One region of the Streptosporangium sp. NBC_01469 genome, then DNA from elsewhere that is predicted to be linked to it. Evidence: riboswitches for the same ligand, from Rfam matches in the RefSeq annotation. Region 1 holds a riboswitch; the other holds the start of a gene.
The links. A riboswitch is a leader RNA that binds a small molecule or an ion and turns the genes downstream of it on or off. The one in region 1 is predicted to bind thiamine pyrophosphate.

Region 1 (6,261 bases):
TGTTCCCCCCTGAGGAACTCACCCCAGTACGACCGAAATGCCCCGTTAGATAGTCTTGGAAACCGGGCGTCAATTACAGCTTGTGCACATTCGACAATAGATCAGCGCATCCGTTACCGACTCGTTACCGGTTCGGCGTGTCGATCAGGTAAGGGCACCCGGCGTGTCGGCGATACGAAGAGCCAACCTCATTCGGGTTCCGCCCGAGGGGCGCGGATGCGCCGAGACCTCCCCGCCCTGGGCCCGCGCGAGGCTCCGCACGATGTAGAGACCGAGGCCGACCCCGCCGAACCTGCGGCGGTCACCGCTGTCGGCCTGGACGAAGCGCTCGAAGACGCGCTCCCGGCTGGCGTGGGCGATGCCCACACCCTCGTCGTCCACGACCAGCACCACCCTGTCGCCGTCCGCCCAGGCCTCGACCCTGATCAGGCCGCCGTCCGGCGAGTACTTGAAGGCGTTCTCCAGCAGCTGGGCCAGCAGGATGTCGGTGGCCAGCGCGTCGCCGGCGACCGGGGGCAGGTCGTCGGGGACGTCGACCTCGACCCGGTGCAGGTCCGACAGGATCGGCAGGCCCAGCGTGGCCCCCCGTACCAGCTCGGCCAGGTCGAAGCTCTCGATCCTGAGGGTGAGCTCGCCGGCCCCCGCGCGCGAGCCCAGCAGCAGGTGGTCCATGAGCTGGCCGAGGGAGCGGGCCCGCTCGGCGATGGTGTGCACGGCGGCGCGGCGCTCGGCGTCGGCCATGCTGTCCCAGCGGCTGTCGAGCGTGCTGGCGAAGCCTCGGACCACGGTGATCGGCGTGCGGAGCTCGTGGCTGGTGGTGGCGAGGAAGAGGTCCTTGGCCTCCTCCAGCTCCTTCGCGCGGGTGACGTCGCGGAAGTCGACCACGATCTCGCCCGTCTCCACGATCTCCGCGCAGAGCACGTCCAGCCAGGTGCCCGAGGGCAGCTGGATGCTGAGCTTGTCCCCCGGCCCCGGCAGCTGGAACGGCGGCGGCCCGCCGATCACCTCGGCGGCGTGGAAACCGGTCAGCTCGCTGGCGGCCGGGTTCCACTGGACGACCCGGCCCGCACCGTCGAGGACCGCGATGCCGTCGGCGCTGGCGTCGAACACCGCCCGCTCGTGGGCGCGCTGCCGTACGGCCTCCTGGTAGGCCATGGCGTTGCCCACGGCGATGCCCGCGTGACCGGCGAGGAGCTCCAGCAGCTCCAGCTCCAGGTGGCCCGCCTTGCGCTTGGCGAACAACGCGTACAGCGCGCCGTACGGCCGCCCGCCCGTCGCCGCGAGGCCGAGCGCGATGGTGTGCAGGCCGGGCAGCCGCGACCAGATCAGCTCGTCCAGCCGGTCCTGGTCGCCGGTCTCCAGCAGGATGGTCCTGCCCTCGCGCAGCAGCCTGCCGACCAGGCTGGTGCGCAGGTCGGCGGTGGAGTCGCGCATCGAGTCGGGAAGGTTGTGGCAGGCCACGAGGCGGAGCCGGTCGCCCTCGATCAACACGAACCCGCCCGCGTCGGCCCCGGTCAGGTCGGCGAGGCTGGCCGCGATCCGGTCGAGCACGGCGGGCAGCTCCAGCTCGGCGTTGATGTCGGCGACCACGTCGGTGAGCCTGCGGACGAGCTGTGCCCGGCGGGCGTTGCGGTCGTTGGCGGTCTCGTCGTCCTGGGCCAGGTGGTAGACGCTGACGTAGCCGAGGAGAGCTCCGTCCGGCGAGGACAGCGCGCCGGTGTCGACCCGCACGTCGAGGAGGCTGCCGTCGCGGCGGAACCGCTTGGTCCTCAGCGAGACCTCGCCGCCGGTGCGGACCTTCTCCAGGACCGCGTTGTGCTCGGCCGTCAGCTCCTCGGGGACCACCGGTGCCCGGCGCCCGACGATCTCCTCCGCCGACCAGCCGAAAAGGCGCTCGGCGGCGGGATTCCAGGCGAGAACCGTCTGCTCGTGATCGATGGCGACGATCGCGTTGGGCGCCGCGGCGACGACCTCACGGCCGATGCCCTCGTCACTGTCGGCCCTGTAGTCCACCACACACCCATAGTGCCGTCTCAACCGGTCTGATCTTGGCACTTTCGTCCCGCACGTGTTGCCACTGGCCGGGCGATCCGTCCGATACTCTGCGGTCACCACACACCTGGATACGAAAGGGTGGGGCCATGTCATCCGGCGACATCGATGCATTGCTACGGGTGACCTCGCCCGACTACGTCGGCACGAGCCATCCCGACATCGCGTTCGGCACGCTCGACGGTCCGCTGGGGCGCCTGACCCTCGCCGTGACGGGCAGGGGTGTGGTGGCCTGCAGCTACGAGGACGAGAACGTCGTCTTCGAGCGGATCAGCCGGGAGGTCGGCACGTTCATCGGGCCGGACGCCCGGCGGCTCGACCCGGTCCGCCGGGAGCTGGACGCCTACTTCTCCGCCAGGCTCCGCGCCTTCACGATCGCCGTCGACCTGCGCCTGGCCACCCAGTTCTCCAGGACCGTGCTGCAGATGATGCTCGCGGTGCCGTACGGGACGGTGACGACCTACCGCGAGATCGCCGAGCGGATCGGCAGGCCGCGGGCGTTGCGCGCGGTCGGCAACGCGCTGGGCAGCAACCCGGTGTGCGTCATCGTGCCGTGCCACCGGGTGGTCGAGAGCGAGGCCGTCCTCGGCGGGTACGCCGGAGGCCCGGCCGCCAAGGAACGCCTGCTGCGCATCGAGTCCACCGCCGCGACCCGCGGCGCCGGCGGCGCGTAGACCGCCGTCCTTCCCCGTAGGCAGGAACGTACGGCCGAAGCCGTACGGCCGGAACCACCCCGAAGCCGTACGGCCGGCACGGTCAGGAGCGGCGCCGGAGCGCGCCGAGACCCAGGGTGACGAGACCCGCGACGAGGAACGCGCCGACGGACGCGCTCATCCACGGCTGCGGGACGAAGCCGAGCACCTCGCGGGCGCCCTTCCAGAACGAGGTCCACCACGCGACCTCCGAGGCGGTCGGCAGCGCGGCCAGCATCCACCAGGTCACGAAGCCCAGCACCCACGGGACCACCATGAGCGGGCGCGAGGGCGCGGTCGCGGAGGTGTCCCAGCGCCTGCCGCCGCCGAGCAGGAAGTAGTCCACGGCGAGCACCGCGAACAGCGGCACGAAGACCGCCCCGATGAGGCCGAGGAAGACGATGTAGGTCTCGTCGGTGACGACGATCGCGAGCAGGGTGACCAGCACGCCGATGGCCACGGAGATGACCCGGCGGTCCAGCCTGGGCATCAGGTTCTGCAGCGACATCGCGGTGGAGTAGACGTTCACGAACGACTGGTCGGTCTCGCGCAGCACCAGGATGCCGAAGAACAGCGGGCCGAGCGCGGCGGTCACGAAGGGGTCCCAGACCTGGCTCTGGTCGTTGCCGACCAGTGCGAGCGCCGCGATGCCGAGAACCAGGCAGGCCACCTGGGCGATCGTGTAGCCGCCGACGACCCCGGCGAACGCGGCCCTGCCGGAGCGGGAGAAGCGGGCGAAGTCCGCCGCGACCGGCACCCACGAGACCGACAGCGCGATCACGAAGTCGACCGAGGGGGCGAACGCCTCCCAGGATCCGCCGCCGATCGCCGGTCCCCGCTGGAACAGGGCGACCATGAACCAGATCATCGAGATCACCACGCCGGCGGTGACGTACCTGCGGAGCAGGCGGACCGCTCCCAGCGGCCGGATGGTCAGCGCGGTGGTGATCACCCCTCCGACCAGCACCCAGACCGTTTTGTGCACCTCGATCCCGAAGGATCCGGCGATGGCCTGGGCACCCTGGGCGATGACCCACAGCTCGAAGACACCCCAGCCCAGCATCTGGACGATGTTCAGCACGGTCGGCAGGTAGGAGAGCCTGGCCCCGAAGAGGCCTCGCAGCAGGACCATCGCCGGAGCGCCGGTCCGCTGCCCGGGAATCGCGGCCAGGCCGACCATCGCGGTGCCGATGACGCTGCCCACGACGGCGGCCAGGATCGCGGCCACGAAGCTCAGCGGCCGGTCGCCGAGCGGATTGATCAGCGTGATCGCGCTGGAGAATCCGATCAGGCTGACACCCAGGTTGGCCCAGAGCGCGCCCTGGTCGAGCACGCCGAGGGCCTTGGGGGGAGCCTCGCCGAGGGTGAGGGGCGCCTCGACCGCCCCGGAGTCCCCGGAGCCTTTGGAATCAACGGCGGCAGACGTCATCGCACACTCCCTACGCCGGCATTACCCGGACAGGTTCATGCGGTCGGCGGCGCGTCGGAGGGTCCGTGAGACCCTCTGCGTGGTTCCGCCCTCTCAGCCCGGTTACGCCCGAGCTCCCGCGGTAGACATTCGCCCTGATTATGCCATTCATTCCTTCCTTGGCAAGGGTTTCTCCCTTCCCGTGCGGTTCGGACGGCTCAGGCGACGAAGGGGTCCTGGCCGCTCTCGGCGATCATCGGGCGCCCCGCGACGTCCCAGGACTGCATGCCGCCGCCGACGTTGATCGCGTCCCAGCCGACGTGGTTGAGCCAGGCGGCGGCGTTCGCGGAACGGCCACCGACCCGGCAGATCACGTAGACCGGCGCGCCCTTGGGCACCTCGTCGACCCGGGACTGCAGCTCGCCCAGCGGGATGTGGACGGCACCGGGCGCGTGCCCGGCACGCCACTCGTCGTTCTCGCGTACGTCGAGCAGGAACGCGTCATCCGGCACGGCCTGCGCCTCGACCTCAGGAACACTCATACGCCCATTGTCCCAACTCCTCCACCGGATGGGGCGCAAAGCCACTCGGACGCCCTCATCCGGACCTTCAATTTCCCCTGATAGCAGGCTAATTCGGCACGTTCGGCCCTGCTGAATCGCCCGGACCCGGGTGGCAGCCGGGCATCGGGCCGAGCGAGGTCAGGGCACGTCCCAGAAGGCGAGTTCGTGGGACATCCCCTCGGCGAACAATTTCCCCGCCCTGGCCGGGTCCGGCGCCACCTCGTCGACCATCACCGCGATGCGCCCGGTCAGCTCGGCGAAGGCCGGGTGGGCGTAGGTGTCGACCCAGGCGCGGTAGCGGGGCTCGTCGGGCGGGTTCTCCGCCAGGACGCGGCCGAGCGTGGAGTAACCCCACATGCAGGGGTAGAGCGCGGCCAGGCCGTCGGCGTAGACGGCCGCGGAGTCGAGCAGGAAGGAGGTGTACGCCGCGCAGGCCTGGCCCTTCCTCGCCCCGTCGAGGTCGGCGCCGAACTCGGCCGACAGCGACCGGTGCAGGCTCAGCTCCTCGTGGAAGGTGGCGTGCGCCAGGTCCACCAGGTCGCCCAGATGCCCGTCAGGGGCCTGCCACGCGAGTCGCGAGAAGACGCGGACGTAGTCGAGCAGGAACAGGTAGTCCTGCTCCAGCCACGACCGGAACACCGGCTCGGGCAGGTCTCCCCGCGCGATGCCCGCCACCGTCGGGTGGGCGAGCTGCGCCTCGACGAGCGGGCGGCCGATGGCGTGCAGTTCCTCAGAAACGCTCATGGGTCGGAGATTGTGTCAGGTCAGGGCCGCGGCGCCGAAGGAGACACTGAAGCGCTTGCACCAGATGGTGACGGACCTCAGGCTGTCGAGGTCGGCCTTGGCGGGAATGGCGTAGTTGGCGTTGCCCCTGTTGCCCTTCAGCTCGCCGAGCTCGAGGTGCTTGCCGTCGTCCAGGTTGAACCATCCGGCGTTGCCCTTCTTGACGGGCTGGTCACTGAGCCAGACCCGCAGGTCCGGACCGTCGGAGGTGTTCAGGTCCTCGATCCGCAGGACCCGGCTCCCGTCGGGCAGCTCCAGCACCCTCGCCCTGCCCTCGGTCTCGTGCTCGTGGGAGACGAACGTGCCCTTGGACAGGGTCTTCGGCTTCTGGGCGGGCTCGGGGGTCTCGCTCCGCTCGCCCTGCCGGGTGGTCTCGGGCCCGGGGGACGCGGCGGGGGACACGGCCACGGCGGGCAGTGCCTCGTTCACCTCGACGGTGGTGAACAGGCGCCACGGCTGGAACAGGTACAGCGCGACACCGAGCGCGACGGCGCCCAACGCCAGGACGCCCCAGGTGACGGGGTGTCGGAGCAGCCTCTTGGTTCTCATCGGATACCTCCAGCGTCGAAACCCGCGGCTTCCGGTCACGGGGAGAAAGCCGAGACGTCCCTCCGGCCCCGGTGCCGACGCTATCCGCGGTACCGGCTTCGATCGATTACGGAGTGCTTACGACCGCGAAGCGCCCGCGACGTAGTGTCGAACGATGACAATGATCGCTGAGGAAGTACTCCTGCTCGCGTACGACGAGGAGGAGGGCAGACAA
Region 2 (6,261 bases), 4.1 Mb from region 1:
CTTGGCGATGTTGGCCTCGGTGCCGCAGGGCTGCTGCCCGTCGAACAGCCACGCGGCCTTGTAGAGCATCAGCCTGGCCAGCTCGATCTTGGCCTTGACCTGGGCGAGGGGGAAGGCGATGGCCTGGTTGGCGCCGATCGGGCGGCCGAAGACCTCCCGCTCCTTGGCGTACTGCACGGCCACCCGCAGCGCCACCTCGGCGCCGCCGAGCGCGGAGGCGGCCAGCAGGACGCGCTCGGGGTTGAGGATGTCCCACAGCACCATCGCGCCCTGGTCGACCTCGCCGACGACGTTCCTCTCCGGGACCCGCAGGTCGTCGATGAAGACCATGTTGGACGGGGTGGTGTTGGCGCCCATCTTCGGGATCGGCTGGAAGGACAGCTGCCCGGCGGCGACCGCCTCGGGGACGTTCACCAGCAGGACGGTCAGGCCGTTGGAGCGGGGCTTGGCCTCGGCGGCCGGGATGGTCCGGGTGACCAGGAGCATCCAGGTGGCGCGCTGCACGCCGGTGATCCAGATCTTCTGGCCCTTGACGACGAACTCCGCGCCGTCGCGGCGGGCGAAGGTGGAGATGCCCAGGGCGTTGGACCCGGCGTCGGGCTCGGTCAGCGCGAAGCAGGTCTCCAGCTCGCCGGTGGCCAGCCTGGGCAGCAGTTCGTCGCGCTGCCACCGGCTGCCGTGCCTGGACAGGGTCATGGCGCCGAACCCGGGGGTGAGCACGTAGGTGAACGCCGAGCCGCCGGCCGAACCGGAGGCCGACAGGGTCTCCGTGGCCACGGCCAGCTCCAGCAGGCCCTGCCCGCCGCCCCCGTACTCCTCGGGCACGGCCAGGCCGAGCCAGCCGCCCTTGGCCAGGTCCTGCCAGACCTCCTCCGGCCAGCGTTTCTCGCTCTCGCACCGCTGCCAGTAGTCCAGGTCGTAGCGCGCGCAGATGTCGCCGATGCCGCGCTGCACGGCGAGGGCGCTCTCGGGGAGGGTGAAGTCCATGTTGATCAACTCCGTTCTAGCTGCGTGCGCAATCGTAGAACGTAATTCGGTATCTCCGGGGCCCGAGGTCAGGCTTCCCGGGCGGGATCCAGCCGGGGCCTGCGCGCGTGGTAGACGAAGGCCGGCGGCACGTTCCCCCACACCGTCCGGCCCACGACGACCTCCTCGAAGGTGTCGACCAGGCGCTTCTTGAAGCGCCGCGCGGGGGGAAGGTGCTTGGCGAAGCTGTACGCGAAGGTGGTGAAGGCCGTGTGCGGGCCCATGATCGCGGTGACCGCGTCCAGCAGGCGTCCCTGTGTCTCCGCGGAGAACGCGGCCCAGGGGAGCCCGCTCACGATCGCGTCGGCCCTGGACAGGCCGCGCTCCTGGAGCAGCTGCGGCAGCCGTGCCGCGTCGTCGACCACGACGTCCACCCCCGGGTTTCCGGCGGCGAGGAACTCGGCGAGCTTCGGGTTGATCTCGACGGCGAGGTGGTGCCCCCGGCCGCCCAGCCGGCGCTGGATCTCCGCCGTGAAAGCGCCCGTGCCGGGGCCGAGCTCGACGATCACCGGATCTCCCCGGAGAGGGACCGGCGAGGCCACCGCCTCGGCGAGCCGCCGAGAGCTCGGCGCCACCGCTCCAACGGTGCCCGGCGAGCGGATCCACTGCCCCAGGAAGAGCGCGGTGTCATTGGTCATGGTTTGAAGGGTAGAGGGTGCGAGGGGCCCGGAAGTACACCATCTGGAGGATCTCGACGGTCGTCCTGAGGCGGGATCTCCTCCCCACAGGGCTGCCCGCCCGGACCGGGTGCGGGCCCGTGGGGCGCGGGAGGACGGCGCGAAGGCGGTGCCCCCTGGCACCCCTTCGGACGACGTCCCTCCCGCGCCCCACAGGGTCTCAGATACCCTCCACGGGCAGATAGACCCGGCCGCCCTCGCGGGAGAACTCCTCCGACTTCTCCCGCATCCCGGCCTCCAGGGCCTCGACGCCGGTCAGGCCGCGTTCCTCGGCGAACCTGCGCACATCGTGGCTGATCTTCATCGAGCAGAACTTCGGGCCGCACATCGAGCAGAAGTGCGCGGTCTTGGCCGGGGCGGCGGGCAGCGTCTCGTCGTGGAAGGACCGGGCGGTCGCGGGGTCCAGGGAGAGGTCGAACTGGTCCTCCCAGCGGAACTCGAACCGCGCGTCGGACAGGGCGTCGTCCCAGGCCTGCGCGCCCGGGTGGCCCTTGGCGAGGTCGGCCGCGTGCGCCGCGATCTTGTAGGTGATCACGCCGGTCTTCACGTCGTCCCTGTCGGGCAGGCCCAGGTGTTCCTTGGGCGTGACGTAGCAGAGCATGGCCGTGCCGTACCAGCCGATCATCGCCGCGCCGATGGCCGAGGTGATGTGGTCGTAGCCGGGCGCGATGTCGGTCGTCAGCGGGCCGAGGGTGTAGAACGGGGCGTCGTCGCAGAGCTCGCGCTGCAGGTCGACGTTCTCCTTGATCTTGTGCATGGGGACGTGGCCCGGCCCCTCGATCATCACCTGGACGTCGTGCGCGTGAGCGATCCTCGTGAGCTCGCCCAGCGTTCTGAGCTCGGCGAACTGGGCCTCGTCGTTGGCGTCGGAGATCGATCCCGGACGCAGCCCGTCGCCCAGCGAGAACGCCACGTCGTACCGGGCCAGGATCTCGCAGATGTCGGCGAAGTGCTCGTAGAGGAAGCTCTCGCGGTGGTGCGCCAGGCACCAGGCCGCCATGATCGAGCCGCCCCGGGAGACGATCCCGGTCCTGCGCCGCGCGGTCAGCGGCACATGGGCCAGGCGCACTCCCGCGTGGACGGTGAAGTAGTCCACGCCCTGCTCGCACTGCTCGATCAGGGTGTCGCGGTAGATCTCCCACGACAGGCCGGCCGCGTCGCCGCCCGCCTTCTCCAGCGCCTGGTAGAGCGGGACGGTCCCGATCGGCACCGGGGAGTTGCGGATGATCCACTCGCGGGTGGTGTGGATGTTGCGCCCGGTGGACAGGTCCATCACCGTGTCGGCGCCCCACCGGATCGCCCACGTCATCTTGTCCACCTCCTCCTCGATGGTGGAGGCGACGGCCGAGTTGCCGATGTTGGCGTTGATCTTCACGAGGAAGTTGCGGCCGATGATCATCGGCTCGCTCTCCGGGTGGTTGACGTTGACCGGGATGATCGCCCGCCCGGCGGCCACCTCGGCGCGGACGAACTCCGGCGTCACGCCCTCGCGGACCGCGACGAACTCCATCTCCCGGGTGACCAGGCCGCGCCGGGCGTAGGCGAGCTGGGTCACCGGCGCCCCCACCGCGCGCAGCGGCCGGGCGGCGTGGCCGGTGAAGACCGCGTCGAGGGAGCGGAGGTCGCGGGCCCAGGCGTCGCGGTCGCGGTAGCCGTCGTCGCCGGGAGCGCCGGGGCGGCCGCCGTACCGGACCGTGTCGCCCCGGTCCAGGATCCACTCCTCGCGCATCCGTGGCAGGCCGCGGGTGATGTCGGTGGTCACGGACGGGTCCGTGTAGGGGCCCGAGGTGTCGTACAGCGTGACCGCGTTCCCGTCGGTCAGGCGCACCTCGCGCATGGGGACGCGCAGGTCGCCCTGGTAGGTCTTGAAGCTGGAAATACGCGCGTCGCTCATCGCGCAAACTCCCTTCGCCGGCATTATCCGGAGCAGGTTCTGGCGGTCGGCGGCTGTCTCAGCCGTCCTCTCAGCCCGGTTCCCCGGGCTCCCGCGTTGGTTGAGCGGAACGATAGCGCGTCTCCCCCGCGCCCACCATCCACTTGGCCGCACTGGACGCAGTAGTGTCACCATCAGGTACGGGGAGGGAGACCATCCGGTGAGTCCGGAAGCATCGGGAGCCGAAGATCGAATTTGGACGGTTCCCAACGCGCTGAGCCTGGCCAGGCTCCTGGGGGTGCCGGTTTTCCTCTGGTTGGTGCTGGGGCCGAAGGCCGACGGCTGGGCCGTCGCCCTGCTGATGCTGGCCGGGTTCTCCGACTGGCTCGACGGCAAGATCGCCCGTGCGTGGAACCAGACCAGCAGGCTCGGCCGCCTGCTCGACCCGCTGGCCGACCGGCTCTACATCCTGGCCACCCTGTTCGGCCTCGCCATGCGCGAGATCATCCCCTGGTGGCTGGCGCTGGCCATCCCGCTGCGCGACGTGATGCTGCTGGGCATCCCGATCATCCTGCGCCGCCTCGGGTACGGTCCCGCGCTGCCCGTGCACTTCCTCGGCAAGGCCGCCACCGCCAACCTGCTCTACGCCTTCCCCCTGCTCTTCCTGGCCCACCATCCCTCCTGGTACGCCGAGGCGGCCGGGATCGTCGGCTGGTCCCTGGCCATCTGGGGCACAGGCCTGTACTGGTGGTCCGGAGTGCTGTATTGGGTACAGGTGCGTCAGCTGACAAGCGAGGCCAAACGCCTTAAGAGGTGATCTGTGAAGGCCGTCGTCATGGCGGGCGGGGAGGGGACACGGCTCCGGCCGATGACCGCGAACCAGCCCAAGCCCCTCCTACCCGTGATCAATCGGCCGATCATGGAGCATGTGCTTCGCCTCCTGAAACGGCACGGCTTCACCGAGACGGTGGTCACCGTACAGTTCCTGGCCGCCCTGGTCCGCAACTACTTCGGCGACGGCGACGAGCTCGGCATGAGCCTGTACTACGCCACCGAGGACACCCCGCTCGGCACCGCGGGCAGCGTCAAGAACGCCGCCGACCGGCTCCGCGACGACCGCTTCCTGGTCATCTCCGGCGACGCGCTGACCGACATCGACCTGACCGACATGATCCGCTTCCACCGCGAGAACGGCGCGATGGTCACGATCGGGCTCAAGCGCGTCCCCAACCCGCTGGAGTTCGGCATCGTCATCGTCGACGACCAGGGCAGGGTGGAGCGTTTCCTGGAGAAGCCGACCTGGGGCCAGGTCTTCTCCGACACCGCCAACACCGGCATCTACGTGATGGAGCCCGAGGTCCTCGACGAGATCGCGGCGGGGGAGTCCGTCGACTGGTCGGGCGACGTGTTCCCGAGGCTGCTGGAGCGCGGCGCCCCGCTGTACGGCTACGTGGCCGACGGCTACTGGGAGGACGTCGGCACCCACGAGAGCTACCTCAAGGCCCAGGCCGACGTCCTGTCCGGCCGGGTCAAGGTCGACATCGACGCCTTCGAGGTCTCGCCGGGCATCTGGGTGGCGGAGGGGGCCTCGGTCGACGCCGACGCCATCCTCAAGGGCCCCCTCTACGTCGGCGACTACGCCAAGGTCGAGGCGGGGGCCGAGCTGCGCGAGTACACCGTGCTGGGCAGCAACGCGGTGGTGAGGGAGGGGGCCTTCCTGCACCGCGCGGTCGTCCACGACAACGTCTACGTCGGGCCCAGCGCCCACCTGCGCGGCTGTGTGATCGGCAAGAACACCGACCTGATGACCGCCGCCAGGGTCGAGGAGGGCGCCGTCGTCGGGGACGAGTGCATCATCGAGGCCGAGGCGTACATCTCCTCCGGGGTCAAGATCTACCCGTTCAAGACCATCGAGGCGGGGGCGGTGATCAACAACAGCGTCATCTGGGAGCCGCGCGCCCAGCGCAACCTGTTCGGCCCCCGAGGGGTCTCCGGGCTGGTCAACGTGGAGATCACCCCAGAGCTGTGCGTACGGCTGGCCAGCGCCTACGCCACCACCCTGAAGAAGGGCGCCTCGGTCATCACCTCCCGCGACTCCTCCCGCGCCGCGCGGGCGCTGAAGCGGGCCGTGATCAGCGCCCTGAACGCCAGCGCGATCAACGTGCTCGACCTGGAGGCGTCCCCGCTCCCGGTGGCCCGCTTCCACACCGCCAGGGAGAACGCCGTCGGCGGCATCGCGCTGCGCACCACCCCCGGCGACCCGCAGAGCGTCGACATCGTCTTCATGGACGAGCACGGCGCGGACCTGTCGCCGGCGGCCCAGCGCAAGCTGGACCGGGTCTTCTCCCGGCAGGAGTTCCGCCGCGCCTTCCCCGGGGAGATCGCCGAGCTGAGCTTCCCCGCCAGGGCGGTGGAGGACTACACGCACGAGCTGCTGCGCCTGGTGGACATCAGCGGGGTGCGCGACGCCGACATGAAGGTCGTGGTCGACTGCGCCGGAGGCACCTCCTCCCTGGTGCTGCCCAGCCTGCTGGGCCGGGTCGGGGTGGACGTGCTGACCGTCAACAACCGGCTGGACGACGCCTCGCCCACCGAGACCCTCGCCGAGCGACGCCGCGACCTGCAGCGCCTGTCGGAGCTCGTCAGCTCCTCCAGGGCGGCCTTCGGGGTCCGCTTCGACCCGGT

Region 2: it holds a riboswitch for thiamine pyrophosphate, as region 1 does, so the genes downstream of both, thiC (phosphomethylpyrimidine synthase ThiC) here and OG587_RS08200 (purine-cytosine permease family protein) in region 1, are expected to answer to the same signal.

Annotation. Positions count from the first base shown of each region.
Region 1 covers NZ_CP109465.1:1,827,363-1,833,623, reverse strand. The annotation lists gene OG587_RS08210 (sensor histidine kinase) at 145-2,016, opposite strand; gene OG587_RS08205 (methylated-DNA--[protein]-cysteine S-methyltransferase) at 2,142-2,726, shown strand; gene OG587_RS08200 (purine-cytosine permease family protein) at 2,809-4,173, opposite strand; TPP riboswitch at 4,164-4,303, opposite strand; gene OG587_RS08195 (rhodanese-like domain-containing protein) at 4,371-4,694, opposite strand; gene OG587_RS08190 (TenA family protein) at 4,854-5,459, opposite strand; gene OG587_RS08185 (DM13 domain-containing protein) at 5,475-6,047, opposite strand; gene OG587_RS08180 (GOLPH3/VPS74 family protein) at 6,202-6,261, shown strand, end outside.
Region 2 covers NZ_CP109465.1:5,919,591-5,925,851, forward strand. The annotation lists gene OG587_RS25980 (acyl-CoA dehydrogenase family protein) at 1-987, opposite strand, end outside; gene OG587_RS25985 (class I SAM-dependent methyltransferase) at 1,056-1,664, opposite strand; gene thiC (phosphomethylpyrimidine synthase ThiC) at 1,864-3,597, opposite strand; TPP riboswitch at 3,590-3,702, opposite strand; gene OG587_RS25995 (CDP-alcohol phosphatidyltransferase family protein) at 3,797-4,393, shown strand; gene OG587_RS26000 (mannose-1-phosphate guanyltransferase) at 4,397-6,261, shown strand, end outside.